Regions from separate parts of the Paenibacillus sp. FSL L8-0502 genome, predicted to be linked through region 2. Evidence: riboswitches for the same ligand, from Rfam matches in the RefSeq annotation. Region 2 holds a riboswitch; the other holds the start of a gene.

Region 1 (8,014 bases), 2.7 Mb from region 2:
CTCCATACGCTTCAATCCGGCAGTTGCCGTATCAGAGCTAAAACCGTTCATAGCTTTGTTAATTTCAGTTTGCGCTTTAGCTGCGTTATAACGGGCAACCAGTGTCTCGCGCTTGTTTTTCATTTCTGTCAGCTGTCTGCGCATTTCATCCAGCTTGCCACGCAGGTTATCGGCCGCAGCTTTGTTCTGTTCGTAACCAGCTTTGAACTCGTTCATTTTTTGTTCAGCAGATTTCTTTTCTTCCAGCGCGCGACGGGCCAGATCTACATTTTGTGCTTTTGCAGCGGTATGTGCCTGTTCTTCGCGTTTCTTTACCAAAGCAGCCTGTTCTTCGTATTGCTGTTTGAATCTCTTTTCAATAGCAATTTGAGCGGCTACCGCTTTCTCTGCATCTTCCAGGTCCTCTTGCATATCACGAATGTATTGGTCCGTCATTTTAACTGGATCTTCTGCCTTGTCAATAATGGCGTTAATGTTGGACATCGTAAGATCTCTTAATCGTTTGAAAATAGACATGTGAAGTTCCTCCTAGAGTTGAATGCTTAAATTTTAAGCTCTGTACACATGTTTACGCAAGCTTTGCAAAGAGGGTTTCAAAAATTATCTAAAAGCCGCGCAAGTAAGGCTCTGGGATGTCGGCCTGTACTTTTAGCTCCCGCGATGCATGCAACGCCCAATAGGGATCACGCAGCATGGCGCGGCCTATTGCTACCAGATCAGCTTCTTTTTGCTGAACAACCCGACGGGCGTCTTCATAATCATCCAGTAATCCAACAGCAATTACAGGTACATTCAGCTTTTCACGGACGGTATGAGCTAAATCCACCTGATAGCCAGCACGCGCAGACGGCCCTCCGCCAGAACCAATTGGACCCTCGCCACCAGAAGAGATATGGAAAATGTCCACACCTGCATCACGATATCGTTCCCCTACACCTGTTATGTATTCCACATTATATCCATCTTCGACGTATTCTTTGGCAGATATCCGCATAAGCACAGGCATATCAGCAGGAAGAACCTCTTTAACAGCATGTATGACCTCAACACCGAACAGTGACAGATCCTGGCCATATTCATCTTCTCTCGTATTTGTTAAAGGCGAATGAAATTGATGGATCAGATAGCCGTGAGCGCCATGTATCTCAACCGTATCAAAACCGGCTTCCACCGCGCGGCGCGCGCCTTCTTTGTATGCCTGAACCAGTTCCCTGACTTCTGCTGTCTTTAAGGCGTGCGGCTTTTTAAGGCGTTCGCTAAAAGGAATCGAAGAAGGACCCACAGGTTGCTCAGCATCTTCGGCCTTGCGTCCAGCGTGGCCTAGTTGAATGCCAATTTTGGCACCATACTTGTGAACTTCCTCTACAATCTTACGATATGCAGGAATATGTTCGTCACTCCAAATACCTAAATCACGATCCGTAATACGTCCATCAGGATGAACCGCTGTCATTTCCACAATAATAAGACCAGCACCTCCTACTGCTCGGCTCACATAATGGACATGATGCCAATCCGTCGGATTTCCATCCTCGGCCTCCACACTGAATTGGCACATCGGGGGCATAACAATCCGATTTTTTAAAGAAAGCCCCTTTAATTGATAAGGAGTAAACAAGTCGGTCACTTTTATCCTTCCTTCCTTCAATTCCATGTCTGTATAATTATGAATTGCAACCCCATTATACACCAGCTGTCACGGGATACCGAATCCGTTGTAAGGCTAAAACTTGCGAAAATGCTCTTGTTTTCGGTCATGTTTAAGAGAATATGTACGTTTAGCTCCATCATCTTCATTGATAATCATTTCATCGCGAACTTCTTTCCAGACGTTTATGAGCCTAACTTGGTAACCAGCATATTTTTAATAGGACAGGTACATAATAGTCGAGAGCACCACTAGGTACCACTGCACGAAAAGGGGGGATACATATGCCGTACAGGGGAGTGTTGCCATGCTTGGCACTGTTACTAGCATTTTCAAGTTTACCCGTTCACGCGGATGCGCCTCCCAAGATCGGAACGCCCCATCCCAAGGAAGCAGCTGTTGCTTCTTCTGTACATCTGAGTACAGATCGAGCTACTCCTACATTAGCAATGTTGCGTAAAAAACATGCGGACATTTTTAAAATGTGCGGCCCACACACCCGCCAAATTGCCTTAACCTTTGATGATGTGCCCGATTCTAGGTATACGCCGCAGGTTTTGGACGTATTACACGCCAACGGCATCAAAGCCACCTTTTTCATCGTCGGTCACCGTGCGGAAAAGCATCCGGGGATTATACGTCGTATTATCCGTGAAGGCCATGCTATAGGAAATCATTCCTATACTCATCCGGATTTTAGGAAGGCTACACCAGAACGCTTTCGCAACCAGATTACAAAAACAGAACGTATTTTACAAGCCAGCGCAGGTTTTCGCCCCAAGTTGATTCGTCCACCCTACGGTGAAATTACAGAGCCTCAAATAAAGTGGGCACGTCGTCATGGCTACATGATTGTCAACTGGAATGTAGACTCTCTCGACTGGAAGGGACTAAGTAAAACACAAATTCAGCGAAATGTGATTCCAGCTACAGGGCCTGGCTCTATTATTTTAATGCACGCTGGTGGAGGTCAAAGTTCCAACTTGCAAGGCACTATCCAAGCTTTGCCGGGTCTAATTCACTCTCTAAAAGCTAAGGGCTACAAATTTGTGACAGTCCCCCGGCTACTCCACACATCGGAACGAAAATAACAGTATGTTTATAATTGAGGTCCAAGCTAAAGCAACGTAAAAAGGCTGTCTTACCAGCAGAAGTATTCTGCTCGTCAAGACAGCCTTTTTACGGATAGGACCTGATAAGAGTCCGACCTAGATATATACGGATATAGGCGTTATGTTTACATAATATATATTATGTTTAATTAAACTGTATATACGTACAATGCTATTTATCAATAACGTACAGCTTCACATTTTGAAATCCAAAGTCGTTCACAAATGATTTGTTGCCTGGAATAAAGATATCAATCCGCTTTCCTGTAATGGCGCTGCCCTGATCGCGAGCGACAGCTACAAAAGAATGATCCGGCAAACCTGGATGGGAGTAGCCTGTAACCAGTACTTTCGTGCCCATCGGAATGACGTTAGGATCTACCGCAATTGTACCTAGTTTAAGCGGATTGCCGTAGTAGTCCACTGCGCCCCATTTACCATTCTCATCGGCTGCGGCAGAATACGCTGAAGCCTTAACGTCAACTATTTTGCTATAGTTGAATGTTTTACCCCAAGCTTCAATCGTTGGCGCCTCATTCGCTGCTGCTTTCTCCGTAAGAAGCTGCGGCTTCGATTCCGAAGCTGCCTTTACACTTTTTTCGCCAGGCACCTTAATTTGCAGACCTGCATATATATTGCTGGAGGCAATGTTTGGGTTAGCCTTTGTTAGCTCGTCTACCGATACTCCATAACGTTGAGCAAGCAAAAAGAAGGTATCGCCCTCTTTGGCAGTGTGAAGCGAGGCAGCATCCGCTATTCCAGCTGTCTGTGCCAACCCTGCAATAGCTGCGGCAAGCACCGCAATTTTCATCGTTTTACCAATATGTTTTAAATGTTTCAAAGATATGTACCTCCTCTTTTATGCCTGCGAAGTTAGCTGTCGGATTCGGACTCAGGAGAAGCCCTATGCTTGTGCAATTCACCCCTAGGCATATTCCTCATCGTCTTATGACGTATCGGAATGGCTGCCGTTGTTACGTCCCCCGCACTTCCCATAGTTTGGGCCAGCATTTCAGCGCTTGTCTAACCGCATGCTGTCCCGGTAAGTTTTGGCTTACTGCATAATATCACAATTTTGTAACCTTATCCGCATGAAAATGTTGGGAACCCTGAACATCATACTACACTCGTTACAATTTTGTCATTAAGAAATCGATATTTGTTACGAAAGTATGGGGAAATGGTGACAAAATAAGAAAAGCCCTCCGTCAACGGAGAGCTCTTTTATGATTAGACCAGCACTTTCTTACAATACTTTGGCAAGAAAATCACGAGTGCGATCATGGCTTGGAGTGCCAAATACCTGGTCTGGTGCACCCTGCTCCACAATTTGACCGTTATCCATAAAGATAATTCGATCGCCTACCTCGCGGGCAAAGCCCATTTCATGCGTTACAATTACCATTGTCATACCGCCTTCGGCGAGCTTCTTCATTACATCCAGAACCTCTCCAACCATTTCAGGGTCCAATGCAGAAGTCGGCTCATCGAACAGCATTACGTGCGGCTGCATGGCCAAAGCACGCGCAATCGCAATACGTTGCTTCTGACCACCGGATAGCTGGTTCGGATAGGTATTCTTCTTATCCTCGAGCCCCACGGTACGCAGGAGTTCTAATGCAATTTTTTCCGCTTCCTTACCTGACTGTTTTCTAACCTGCGTCGGTGCAAGCGTCAGGTTCTGCAACACTGTTTTGTGTGGGAACAGATTAAAATGCTGGAACACCATCCCCATTTTTTCCCGGGTTACATTAATATTATGACCACGAGCTGTAATCGGCTCGCCCTCAAATAAAATCTCCCCATCCGTCGGCTGTTCTAACAGATTCATACAACGCAAAAACGTACTCTTCCCCGAACCGCTGGGACCGATGATAACGACAACTTCTCCTTTGGCGATATCTATATCAATGCCTTTTAAAATCTCATTCTTGCCGAACGATTTACGCAATTGTTTAACGGTGATCACTGGCTCTCAACTTCCTTTCCCATAAACCAAGCAGCTTAGACAAGCTGAATGTCATTACAAAATAAATAGCGGCTGTGATTATGAACGGACTTAATCCTTCGTAGGTAATATTCTTAATGACCTGGGCTTGATACATAATATCCACCATACCAATAGTCGAAATAATGGAGGATTCTTTAATAATTGTAATAAACTCATTACCTATAGCAGGCAAAATAGATTTAAACGCTTGTGGCAAAATGACGTGACGCATAGCTTTGCCTCGTCCCATACCCAATGAGCGTGCGGCCTCCATCTGTCCACGGTCTACTGCCTGGATACCTGCACGGAAAATTTCAGCCAGATATGCCGAGCTATTCAGAGACAATGTGATTATACCGGACTGGAGTGGAGTAAAATTGACACCCAGCGTCAAAGCAATCCCGTAGTGAATGATCATGAGCTGCACCAGCATAGGTGTGCCACGCAGGATCTCCACATATGTGGTACCTAACCACTCAATGATGCGTATACCACTCATCCGCAACAAGGATACGATCAGACCAATGATAAATCCAAACAGTACTCCGAGTGCAGACAGCAACAGAGTGTAACCAATACCCGTAGCGTAAAGACTGCGGTATTTCCAAAAAATATCTACGATGTTATTAGAAGAAACCTGTCGATCTGCCGAGAGTGCACTCGCTTCTGTAGAAAACTTTTCAATCGACCCGTCCGCTTTCAGGCGAGCCAACGTTTTATTTACAGAGGCAAGCAATTCTGCGTTCCCCTTACGTATACCTACAGCAGTTTCTGCTCCGGCATCCTCAGGTATCGCTTTGGCAAGTGTTACGGTCCCATCTAACGTGTACCCTTTAGCAACCGTATCTTCGATCACAACAGCGTTGATACGCTGGGTCCGCAGCTGGAGTACCAGATCGGATATTTTGTCCAGTGAGGTTACAGAGGCATTGGGGACTTTTTGAGCAATTTCTTCCTGAATACTCCCCTTTTGCGCGCCAATCTTCTCGCCTTTCAAAGCAGCCATCGTAGGATATTTGTCTTTATCCTCTGGGCGTACCATAATGACTTGCTTGGAGCGATAATATACATCTGAAAAATCAATGCTTTTTCTACGCTCATCCGTCGGTGTCATACCGGACAGTACCAAGTCTACGCGACCACTTTGCAGAGCAGGTAGCAAAGAGTCAAAACTCATGTCCTCAGGGACCATCTCCGCACCCAAATCTTTGGCGATTTCCTTCGCGATTTCCACATCGAATCCAACAATAGTATCCTTACCGTTAATAACTTTATGAAACTCATACGGCGGAAAGTCGGCACTCATGCCCACTACAAGTTTTTTCTGTGGCTTTGCTTCCGTTCCGTATGCATTGAGCATGGGAAGACCCGTCAACAGCAAGATAACCGCCGTCAAAACCAGGGCGGTAAAACGATATGCCTTTTTCAATCTTTTTTTCTCTCCTTAAATTCTTTATAATAAATAAGATTGTGTCATTATAAATGAATATGCATGATTATGCAATGAATGTTATAGTACAATTTCAGCATACCTAGCGCAGTACCTACATTACAGCTTATATAAAGGAGTTTTCAGCATGAATTTTAAACAGACCATTCAAAAGACAATTGAACAGCATGCCCCACGCTTTAAGGACATTTCGTTATATATTGGGGCAAATCCTGAACTTGGAAACGAGGAATTTCTGGCCGCTTCCCGTTTAAAAGAAGAACTCATTTTTCACGGTTTTGAGGTCCAGGCACCCGTATTGGGCATAGAAACAGCCTTTATTGCAACTTACAAAGCTGAAAAATCCGGGCCGGTTATCGCTTTTCTGGCAGAATATGACGCTCTGAAAGGTTTAGGACACGCCTGTGGGCACCATCTGATATGCATGATGAGTACCGGTGCTGCCGTTGGCCTCAAGTCGATCATCGACGAAACTGGTGGAGAAGTACGGGTATACGGCACACCTGCCGAAGAAACTCGTGGTGCTAAGGTCCCTATGGCCGCTGCCGGTTTGTTTGATGATTGCGACATAGCACTTATGACGCATCCTTATGATCGTTACGAAAAATCAGGCAAATCGCTGGCGATTGATGCTGTACAATTCGAATTTTTTGGTCAATCCGCTCACGCGGCTGCCAGCCCGCACGAAGGCATTAACGCGCTGGACGCTGTGATTCAAACGTTCAATGGCATCAATGCGTTCCGTCAACAAGTAAAAAGTACAGTGCGTATCCATGGGATCATTAATCAGGGTGGGCAAGCAGCCAATATTATTCCTGATTACGCCTCAGCCCAATTTTATGTAAGGGCCGCTACACGTCAAGAACTGAACCCGCTGACTCGCCGTGTTATTCAAATTGCTGAAGGAGCTGCTTTACAGGCCGGGTGTCGTTTGGAGACCTCCAATTATGAGACTTCTTATGATGAAATGGTCACGAACCGTGTACTTTCCGATGCGTTTACCGCAAATTTGGTACAGGCTGGCATTTCGCAAGAAGATATAACGGAAGGCGAAGATCATGGCTCTATGGATATCGGAAATGTATCGCTTCATTGCCCTGCTATCCATCCTTACATTCAAGTTATTGACGAGAAGCATGCCTTGCATACACCAGAATTCCGCGATTTGGCGATGCAGGACCGAGCCATGGAAGGAATGCTGCTGGCTGCGAGAACTTTGGCATGGACTGCTTGCGATGTAATCACGAATCCTGAACTGCTAGCCCAGATAAAAAAAGAATTCGCTCTGCTGAATAACGAATGCTAAATCTTAATTCCGTGTTATTTCAGAAAGGAGTAGCCAGCCATCATGGATAGTATGAGTAGCTTTTGGACGTTGTTTATTGTGATAGACCTCATCATTTTTTGGTTTATATTCCGTGCAATACGCAGGAACCGGGGAAACAGAAAAACACGGCGCCGGAATGCTTTTTTCCTCAGCTCCCCTTCTCCTTCTTCCCTTACGCAGGAGCGTCATCCAGAGATTACGGAGCTGATGCAGCTATTGGAGCAATCCATTCCCGTCTCCTATGCTCATAGCGTAAGGAATCGTGTAATGGAAGCCCACCCAGAGATTACGGAGCAAGAATATGATTGGCGTTGGCATGAGCTAAAACGATATTTTATGCTATGCGCGATTATGAATCGTGTGCCTATGTTCAGTAGTGATGTGGATGAATTATGGCACGAAATGTTGATGTTTACCCGCGAATATCAGCAATTCTCGGAAGCTTTTTTTGGTCGTATGCTTCACCATGCGCCCCATTCTGGCGGCT
Region 2 (8,014 bases):
AGGAATTATTTTGTCAAAGAATAGACAACTATATAGAAATGTAAGTAAAAAAAGGAGATGTAAACCTTGGATTTGTTCGACACTCATACTCACTTGGATGCGCCACAATTTGACGAAGATCGTGAAGAAGTTATAGCACGTGCTGTCGAATCAGGAGTAACGCGGATGATCAATATCGGATTTAATCGTGAGACCATTCCATCCACCATGAAATTGGCCGAGACGTATGATTTTATTTATGCGGCAGTTGGATGGCACCCGCAGGATGCGATTACAATGCAAGAGGGAGATTTAGAATGGATTGCATCGTTATGCAGTCATAAGAAGGTCGTAGCCATCGGAGAGATCGGTCTGGATTATTATTGGGATACATCACCGAAGGATGTTCAGCATCGGGTGTTTCGAAATCAAATTGGTCTGGCTCGTGAGCTCAAAATGCCCATTGTTATTCATAACCGGGATGCCCATGAAGATATTGTTAAGATTTTGCGTGAGGAAAAAGCGAGTGAGATTGGCGGAGTCATGCACTCCTTTTCTGGGAGCTGGGAGACAGCCCAAATGGTGCTGGATATGGGATTTCACCTTTCCTTCGGTGGTCCTATTACGTTTAAAAATGCCAAGCAGCCAAAAGAGGTGCTGGCACAGGTGCCACTGGACCGTCTGCTCATTGAAACGGACGCGCCCTACCTGACGCCGCATCCGTTTCGCGGGAAGCGAAATGAGTCTGCGCATGTGAGACTGGTAGCAGAGGCTGCAGCCCAAATTAAGGGGATTACAGTGGAGGAATTAGTGTCAATAACGACCCAAAATGCCTTGGAACGATTTGACATTCAATAAAAAAGCGAAGAAATCGATCAAAATAAAGAGATAGACGAAGCTAATCATGAATTTGTTGCAGGAAACTCGAGAATATTACAATATTTTAACCGAATATTTTGAAAAATGTACTTGAAACCTGCTTTACAACATGCATAGAAACAGGATATCATCTTTTCAGTGAATTGTTGTTTGAATGTAAACATCAACAAGTCATTTCATGAACCAGTCTCGCTGAGTCCCTTTTACAGGGAACGGGGGAACCGATATGGCTTACAGTACGTCCGGCGTATGTGCAAGAAGGGAACGTCCCTTCCGCCAGCCGGCTCGACCTAATTTCTTTTCCCGGATGGGATTGAACAGGTGGAGGAGCCGTATTTCGATTTCTTTCTGGGTCTTCGGGGTGAATGTGAAGGCGACCGCCATGAGCGGTTGACCCAAGCTAGGGCGACTCTCTACGTCCGAACCCGACAGCTAACCCCGTAAGCGTAACAAGAGAGAAGCCATCTCGTGCATGAGTTTTCCCGCATATTCACACATGCCGGAAGCCACGAAAGAGCTCTCTAGTCTCTTTCTTTGGCTTTTTTTGTTGTGAATAAAAGAAAATCTGTCATCATACTGTGGTTAAACAGGGGAGGACAGCATGCCGCGAAGACGGGTACATGGTGCAGGACAGTCGCAGTTTGGGCTTGTCTTGTAGAAAATCTGTTATAGTCACGTCAAATCTCAACTATGTCTTACTCCAGACGGCGGGCTATGTAAGGAGGACGGAGGAAATGGGCATTTTCCAAAAAGAGGAGACCCATGAGTCACGCTCATCCAGCATGTCTTACGTATTGCGTTGGAAGCAAGAGAATGTGCGCCAGGCTGCTTTGGTTGCTATTTTTCTAATCGCGCTAACGATTATGATTTCAATTCTGATGTACACGCAATCTAAAAAACAAGTCTTTTTTGTCATTGATGGCAAGGCATCTGCGGTAGAAACCCGGGAATCCAAGCTTCAAGATTTGCTGAGCGAGCATTCCATTTCACTTCAGCCGCATGATACAATTTCTATGCCGCTAAATGGAGCAGTACAGGATGGGGACCGCGTAGTCATTAAACGTGCCAATCAAGTTAAAGTATCTTCAGGCAATGAGACGAAAAAGCTGTACACAACAGAAAATACAGTAGAAGGTGCCATTCGTACCTCGGGCTATAAATTATCGTCAACGGATAAAGTTTATCCTGCGTTGGATGCCTCTGTTTCGTCTAACATGGACATAAAAATCGTCCGTGTGAAGAAACAGCAGGTCGAACAGAAAAAACAGGTGCCTTATCAGGTCATCAAAACGGCCGATCCGAGTCTTTATAAAGGCGATAATCGGGTCATTCAAAGCGGCAAATCGGGTGTGGTAGTCCAGCACGTTCAAAAGGTATATCATGATGGAAAGTTGGTATCCAAACAGCTGGTTAACAAGGAAGTTGCACAGAACCGTGTGGATAAGGTTATTGCGGTAGGAACGAAGAAAAAGCCGGTCGTTCTTGCTGCTTCCGTCGGTCCCAATGATGCGGTTAAGACAACAACGGTTAGTTCGGGCAGTGCTGTCCGTAAAGCAGGCGTCAATTTTAAATATAGCAAAGTTTTACAAAATGTCTCCATGACGGCGTATTCCTCACAGGAGCCAGGTATCGGTACACGTACTGCATCCGGCACGCGCGTGACGGAAGGCCGCACCATCGCTGTCGATCCGAGTATAATTCCAATCGGCTGGTGGGTGTATATCGAAGGGGTGGGCTTCCGCCGTGCGGAGGATACCGGTGGCGCGATTAAAGGCCACAAAATCGATGTGTATTATGAGAGTTTGAGCCGAGCCAACCAATTTGGTCGTAAGCACGGTAAAACCGTATATGTTATCGGACCGGTAAAGCCTGAAATCAACTAAAACAGGTTGTGTATGTTGAGGGCAATGCGATAGTATTAACAACATAGTTATGCCATGCTAAGAAGAGGATATCCTCTTCTTATTTTGTTTTCAAAAGCAGGGAAAGATAAATATAGCTTGCTGTGTAGCAGTGGAGGGAAATGCAAATGATCAAGGAAGTGATCGTGGTAGAGGGCCGGGATGATACGGTGGCCATTCGCCGCGCTGTTGAAGCGGATACAATAGAAACTGGCGGCTCAGCCATTAATAAAATGACGCTGCGTAAAATTGCATTGGCGCAGGAGCGGCGGGGGGTCATCATTTTAACCGATCCCGATCATGCAGGGGAGCGCATCCGTAAGATTATCGCTTCCAAGGTACCCGGCTGCAAGCAGGCCTTTATACCCGAGGCAGAAGCGACGCGCAAAGGAGATATTGGTGTGGAGAATGCCTCACCGGAAGCGATCAGACACGCTCTCGCACGGGTTCATACGACAGTAGAAGGCGCCGACCCGCTGATTGAGTGGGCGGACCTGATTGATGCTGGACTTATCACCCACCCCAATGCTGCTGCACGCCGTATGGCCTTAGGGAATGTGCTGGGTATTGGTTATTGTAACGGAAAGCAGCTACATAAACGGCTCTCTGTATTTCAGATCAGCCGCGAGGAATTTGCCGGAGCGCTGGCACAAATTGAAAGTGAAGGATTGTGATATTCGTATGACAGGGATTCAAGATATAGCAACACCGCGGCGTACGAAGGAAATTATTCAACGGCACGGTTTTTCGTTCAAAAAGAGTTTGGGACAAAATTTCCTGATTGATCAAAATATTCTCAATAAGATTGTGAATGCTGCCGGATTGGATGAGACGAAGGGCGCACTTGAGATTGGTCCTGGGATTGGCGCTTTGACTGAGAAGCTGGCGCAATCGGCCAAGGTAGTTACCGCTGTCGAGATTGACCAGCGGCTACTGCCAATTCTCGAAGAAGTGTTGGCCCCTTATGAGCATGTGAAGGTACGTCATGGAGACGTGCTGAAGCTGGATTTACGCGAGGTATTTGCAGCTGATTTTGCAGACGTGAGTAAAGTAAGTGTCGTGGCTAATCTGCCGTATTACGTTACTACACCGATTCTGATGAGGCTACTTGAGGACAAGCTCCCTTTGGAGAATATCGTCGTTATGATCCAAAAAGAAGTGGCTGAGCGTATGGCTGCGTCTCCTGGAACGAAGGATTACGGCAGTCTGAGCATTGCAGTACAATATTACAGCGAACCTGAATTAGTCTGTATTGTACCGAATACAGTATTTATTCCCCAGCCAAATGTGGAGTCTGCAGTCATTCGGTTGCGTGTACGGGAAGCCCCTCCGGTGGAAGTGGTGGATGAGAAGCACTTCTTTGAAGTGGTTCATGCTGCTTTTGCCCAGCGTCGTAAAACCATCTCCAATAACTTAAAAAGCCGATTCTTCACCAAAGAGAACAAGGACACGTTGGAGCCGTTGTTGCAACAAGCTGGTATTGAACCCTCCCGTCGAGGAGAAACGCTAAGTATTGAGGAATTTGCGCGTCTCAGTGCTGTTCTGGTGGAAGCAGGTATATCCTAAGCTGGAACCAAACTGTGCATTCACCCATACGATATACGAGGGGTGATACAGTGTGATGAGTTTAGGAGACTTGGTCGTTCGGAAATCGTACGGCGGAGATGTCACGTTTCGCGTTGAGGACATCCAGCGGGATAAAGCGATCATTAAGGGAATAGAATTTCGGTTGCTGGCCGATTCCCCGGTGAACGATCTGGTCAGAGTGCCTGCAGACCAGATTAGCGGTAAGACTCAGCAGGCTCACATTAAGGCTGGTGAGTCTCTTAATCTGTTGCAACGGGCACGCCAGCAGCAAGCTGCTCGTAGTCAGGCAGCTCTGGTTGGGGACTGGAGTGATCCAGTCGAGTCAACGTATTTTGAAATGCCGGGAAAGGTTCTTCATCTGGATGGAGATCCCGGCTATTTGAAAAAATGTCTCAGTTTATATGAACAGCTCCGTGTTCCTGCAGAGGGACATCACGTTCATGAATCGGCAATGGCGGATACGTTGTACCGGCTGCTTCCCCGTATCCGTCCGGATATTGTAGTGATTACCGGACATGATGGCGTGCTAAAGCAGCCACAGCCTTACGATTTGTACAGCTTGAAAAGTTATAAAAATTCGCAAAATTTTGTGGCGGCAATTCAGGTAGCAAGACAATATGAACGTCATCTGGATTCGCTGACCATTGTAGCGGGGGCGTGCCAGTCCCATTTTGAGGCGCTGCTGCGTGCGGGAGCGAACTTCGCCAGCTCACCAGGGCGTATCCTGATTCACGCGCTGGACCCCGTTTACGTGGCTGCCAAGGCGGCCTTTACTTCGATCCGAGATACGGTGAATATGGGGGACCTGTTTCACCAGACAATCAGCGGCAGTCGCGGAGTGGGTGGAATTGAAACCAGAGGAAGCTATCGCATCGGCCTGCCGAAGCTTGAAAATTTGTCAACGCTTAAAGTAACGCCTTCCGCAATCTAGGATTCAAATGTGCCAATAGGATTGACTTGAACAAAAAGCCTCTGCTTTCAGAGGCTTTTTGTCATTTTTTATATAAATTATTCCTGTTCGCAAAAAATTAAATTGACAACTTATTTTTCGTGTTGTTATAATATTTAGCTCGATTTGACAATCCATCTAAAATTCGTTATAATGGACAAGGAAAGAGGTGGTCGTTAGGCAATGGCTAAAAATACGCTGTTGGAAATCAAACGCAGTCTCGACGCACATGTAGGGCAAAAAATTTTGCTGCGGGCTAACGGCGGACGCCGTAAGACCGTCGAACGAACTGGTGTCTTGGAAGAAACGTACCCTTCTGTTTTTATCGTCAAGCTGGATCAGGAGCAACAGACGTTTAAACGTGTCTCCTACAGCTATGCTGACATCCTTACCGAGTCGGTGGAAGTCAGCGTATATGATCCCGACTCCCATACAAGTGTAGTCGAATATTTTGAAACACCTTAATTCATTTCGTGATTTATACCAGCTTTGCAGGTTTAACGACGGCTTCGTCATTTCAAATGACGGGGCCGTTTTGTATATACAGAGCAGGATGAAGCATGACATCTCTGCACATACTAAGCCGGGAATGATCTTCCTTATTCCATTGCCGAAGGAGGCGTATGTATGAGCCGAAGAAGACGGAGTGTCATGTCGGAGGAGCTAAAGTACGAGCTGGCCAAAGATCTTGGATTTTACGACACGGTCAAGGAAGAAGGCTGGGGAGGCATTAAAGCCAAGGATGCGGGCAATATGGTCAAGCGGGCCATCCAGCTTGCTGAGCAGGCTGCTTCTCGCAAATCGTAGCCATCGGTGGTGCTGATGAAAAGCGGGGATATCCGGGATTAGACCGGGGCATCTCCGCTTTTTTGAACCTCATGACTTGACACGCTGAGTCTGATATAATATGTTAAGCTGTCTTGAGGGAAAAGTTGAAGGTGGGTGAACGCCTTGAAAATATATGAAAAAGCACCGGCGAAAATCAATTTAATGCTTGATGTTCTACGTAAACGGGACGATGGTTATCACGAGGTCGAAATGATTATGACCATGGTCGATCTGTCTGACCGATTGACGATGTCTGAGTTACCGCGTGATACCATTATTATTTCAAGTCAAGCCGGGTACATACCATTGGATGAAAAGAATTTGGCTTTTCAGGCTGCGCGTCTGATCAAAGAACGTTATAACGTGTCTACGGGCGTCCACATCCATCTGGATAAGCATATCCCGGTGGCAGCAGGGTTGGCGGGTGGAAGTAGTGATGCTGCCGCAGCGCTGCGTGGACTGAACAAGCTATGGAAGCTTGGTATCTCGGATGCCGAATTAAGGGTGCTGGGTGCGGAGCTGGGCTCAGATGTACCTTTCTGTATTACAGGGGGTACAGCTTTAGCGAGTGGACGCGGAGAACTGCTCAAGCCACTTCCGAATCCGCCACAATGCTGGGTGATCCTTGCGAAGCCGCCGATTAATGTATCGACGGCTGAAGTGTACGGTCGTGTCAAAGCGGATCAGATTACGCACCACCCGTCTGCACGCCAGATGGAGCATGCGATCCGTAACGCTTCTTTTACCGATGTATGCAACGCACTGGGGAATGTACTGGAGGATGTAACACTAAAGCTGTATCCAGAGGTAGAGCATCTTAAAAACTCCATGATCCGCTTAGGAGCAGACGGTGTGCTGATGTCAGGTAGTGGACCTACGGTGTTCGGACTAGTATCGAAGGAAGCCAAAGTGCCACGGATTTACAATGGACTAAGAGGGTTTTGTAAAGATGTGTACGCAGTACGACTTTTGACCTGATTTTAGATATTTCTTTCTTATTATAGTGGCAATTGTTGTACAAATACGTACGAAGATGATATATTTACTATTAAATATTCGGATTTCACTATATCACTTACATTCCGCCAGCAACCGGCCAGTCCGCCGGTGCTTTACTGTACGAAGCGGGCGGCAGGAGAATAGATCGCGAGGAATTGTTGTGAAAAAACTTAAAAGAAGCTCACGATTGGTGGAAATGACGCAATTTTTATTGTCACGGCCGCATACGCTGGTGCCTCTTACTCATTTTGCGGATCGCTACGGGGCAGCTAAGTCGTCCATAAGCGAGGATCTGGCCATCATCAAGGAAGTATTTGAGGATGAAGGTACTGGCGAGCTTCTGACGCTGGCGGGAGCGGCAGGGGGCGTGAAACTGATCCCGAGGCTTTCCAAGCAGCATGCGCTTGCGTTTGCGAACGACCTGTGTGCGCAACTGGAGCAGCCTGACCGCATATTACCGGGAGGGTACCTGTATTTGTCCGATTTGCTGGGCCAACCTGCGATGATGAACGAAGCTGGTAAAATATTCGCGACCGCCTTTGCCAATCGTCAGATTGATGTGGTTATGACGGTGGAGACCAAGGGTATTCCACTTGCCTATGCAACCGGAGCACAGCTGAATTTGCCAGTCGTTCTCGTACGGCGTGATCATCAGGTAACAGAAGGCTCGGCTGTAAGCATTAATTATGTTTCAGGATCACAAAAGAGCCTGCATACGATGTCATTATCCAGACGTGCGATGCGTGAGAAATCGCGTGTGCTCATCGTAGATGATTTTATGAAGGCCGGTGGCACGATTCAGGGGATGGTCGACTTGCTGGCTGAGTTTGATGCTGAGGTGGCCGGTGTAGGTGTGCTGGTAGAATCGGGCGAGGTGGAGAACGAAGAGCGC

What was found. A riboswitch is a leader RNA that binds a small molecule or an ion and turns the genes downstream of it on or off. The one in region 2 is predicted to bind cyclic di-AMP.
Region 1: linked by a shared signal. The riboswitch ahead of NSQ57_RS13325 (3D domain-containing protein) and the one ahead of NSQ57_RS00140 (3D domain-containing protein) in region 2 are both predicted to bind cyclic di-AMP.

What each region holds. Positions count from the first base shown of each region.
Region 1 covers NZ_CP151958.1:3,136,048-3,144,061, forward strand. Annotated here, with positions in the region: gene NSQ57_RS13310 (PspA/IM30 family protein) at 1-516, opposite strand, end outside; gene NSQ57_RS13315 (NADH:flavin oxidoreductase/NADH oxidase) at 605-1,627, opposite strand; gene NSQ57_RS13320 (polysaccharide deacetylase family protein) at 1,933-2,739, shown strand; gene NSQ57_RS13325 (3D domain-containing protein) at 2,933-3,601, opposite strand; cyclic di-AMP (ydaO/yuaA leader) riboswitch at 3,608-3,776, opposite strand; gene NSQ57_RS13330 (amino acid ABC transporter ATP-binding protein) at 4,007-4,729, opposite strand; gene NSQ57_RS13335 (ABC transporter substrate-binding protein/permease) at 4,716-6,179, opposite strand; gene NSQ57_RS13340 (M20 family metallopeptidase) at 6,328-7,506, shown strand; gene NSQ57_RS13345 (hypothetical protein) at 7,549-8,014, shown strand, end outside.
Region 2 covers NZ_CP151958.1:28,931-36,944, forward strand. Annotated here, with positions in the region: gene NSQ57_RS00130 (HD domain-containing protein) at 1-24, shown strand, start outside; gene NSQ57_RS00135 (TatD family hydrolase) at 67-837, shown strand; cyclic di-AMP (ydaO/yuaA leader) riboswitch at 1,039-1,321, shown strand; gene NSQ57_RS00140 (3D domain-containing protein) at 1,593-2,741, shown strand; gene rnmV (ribonuclease M5) at 2,888-3,433, shown strand; gene rsmA (16S rRNA (adenine(1518)-N(6)/adenine(1519)-N(6))-dimethyltransferase RsmA) at 3,441-4,325, shown strand; gene yabG (sporulation peptidase YabG) at 4,381-5,277, shown strand; gene NSQ57_RS00160 (Veg family protein) at 5,479-5,760, shown strand; gene NSQ57_RS00165 (small, acid-soluble spore protein, alpha/beta type) at 5,923-6,102, shown strand; gene ispE (4-(cytidine 5'-diphospho)-2-C-methyl-D-erythritol kinase) at 6,247-7,101, shown strand; gene purR (pur operon repressor) at 7,283-8,014, shown strand, end outside.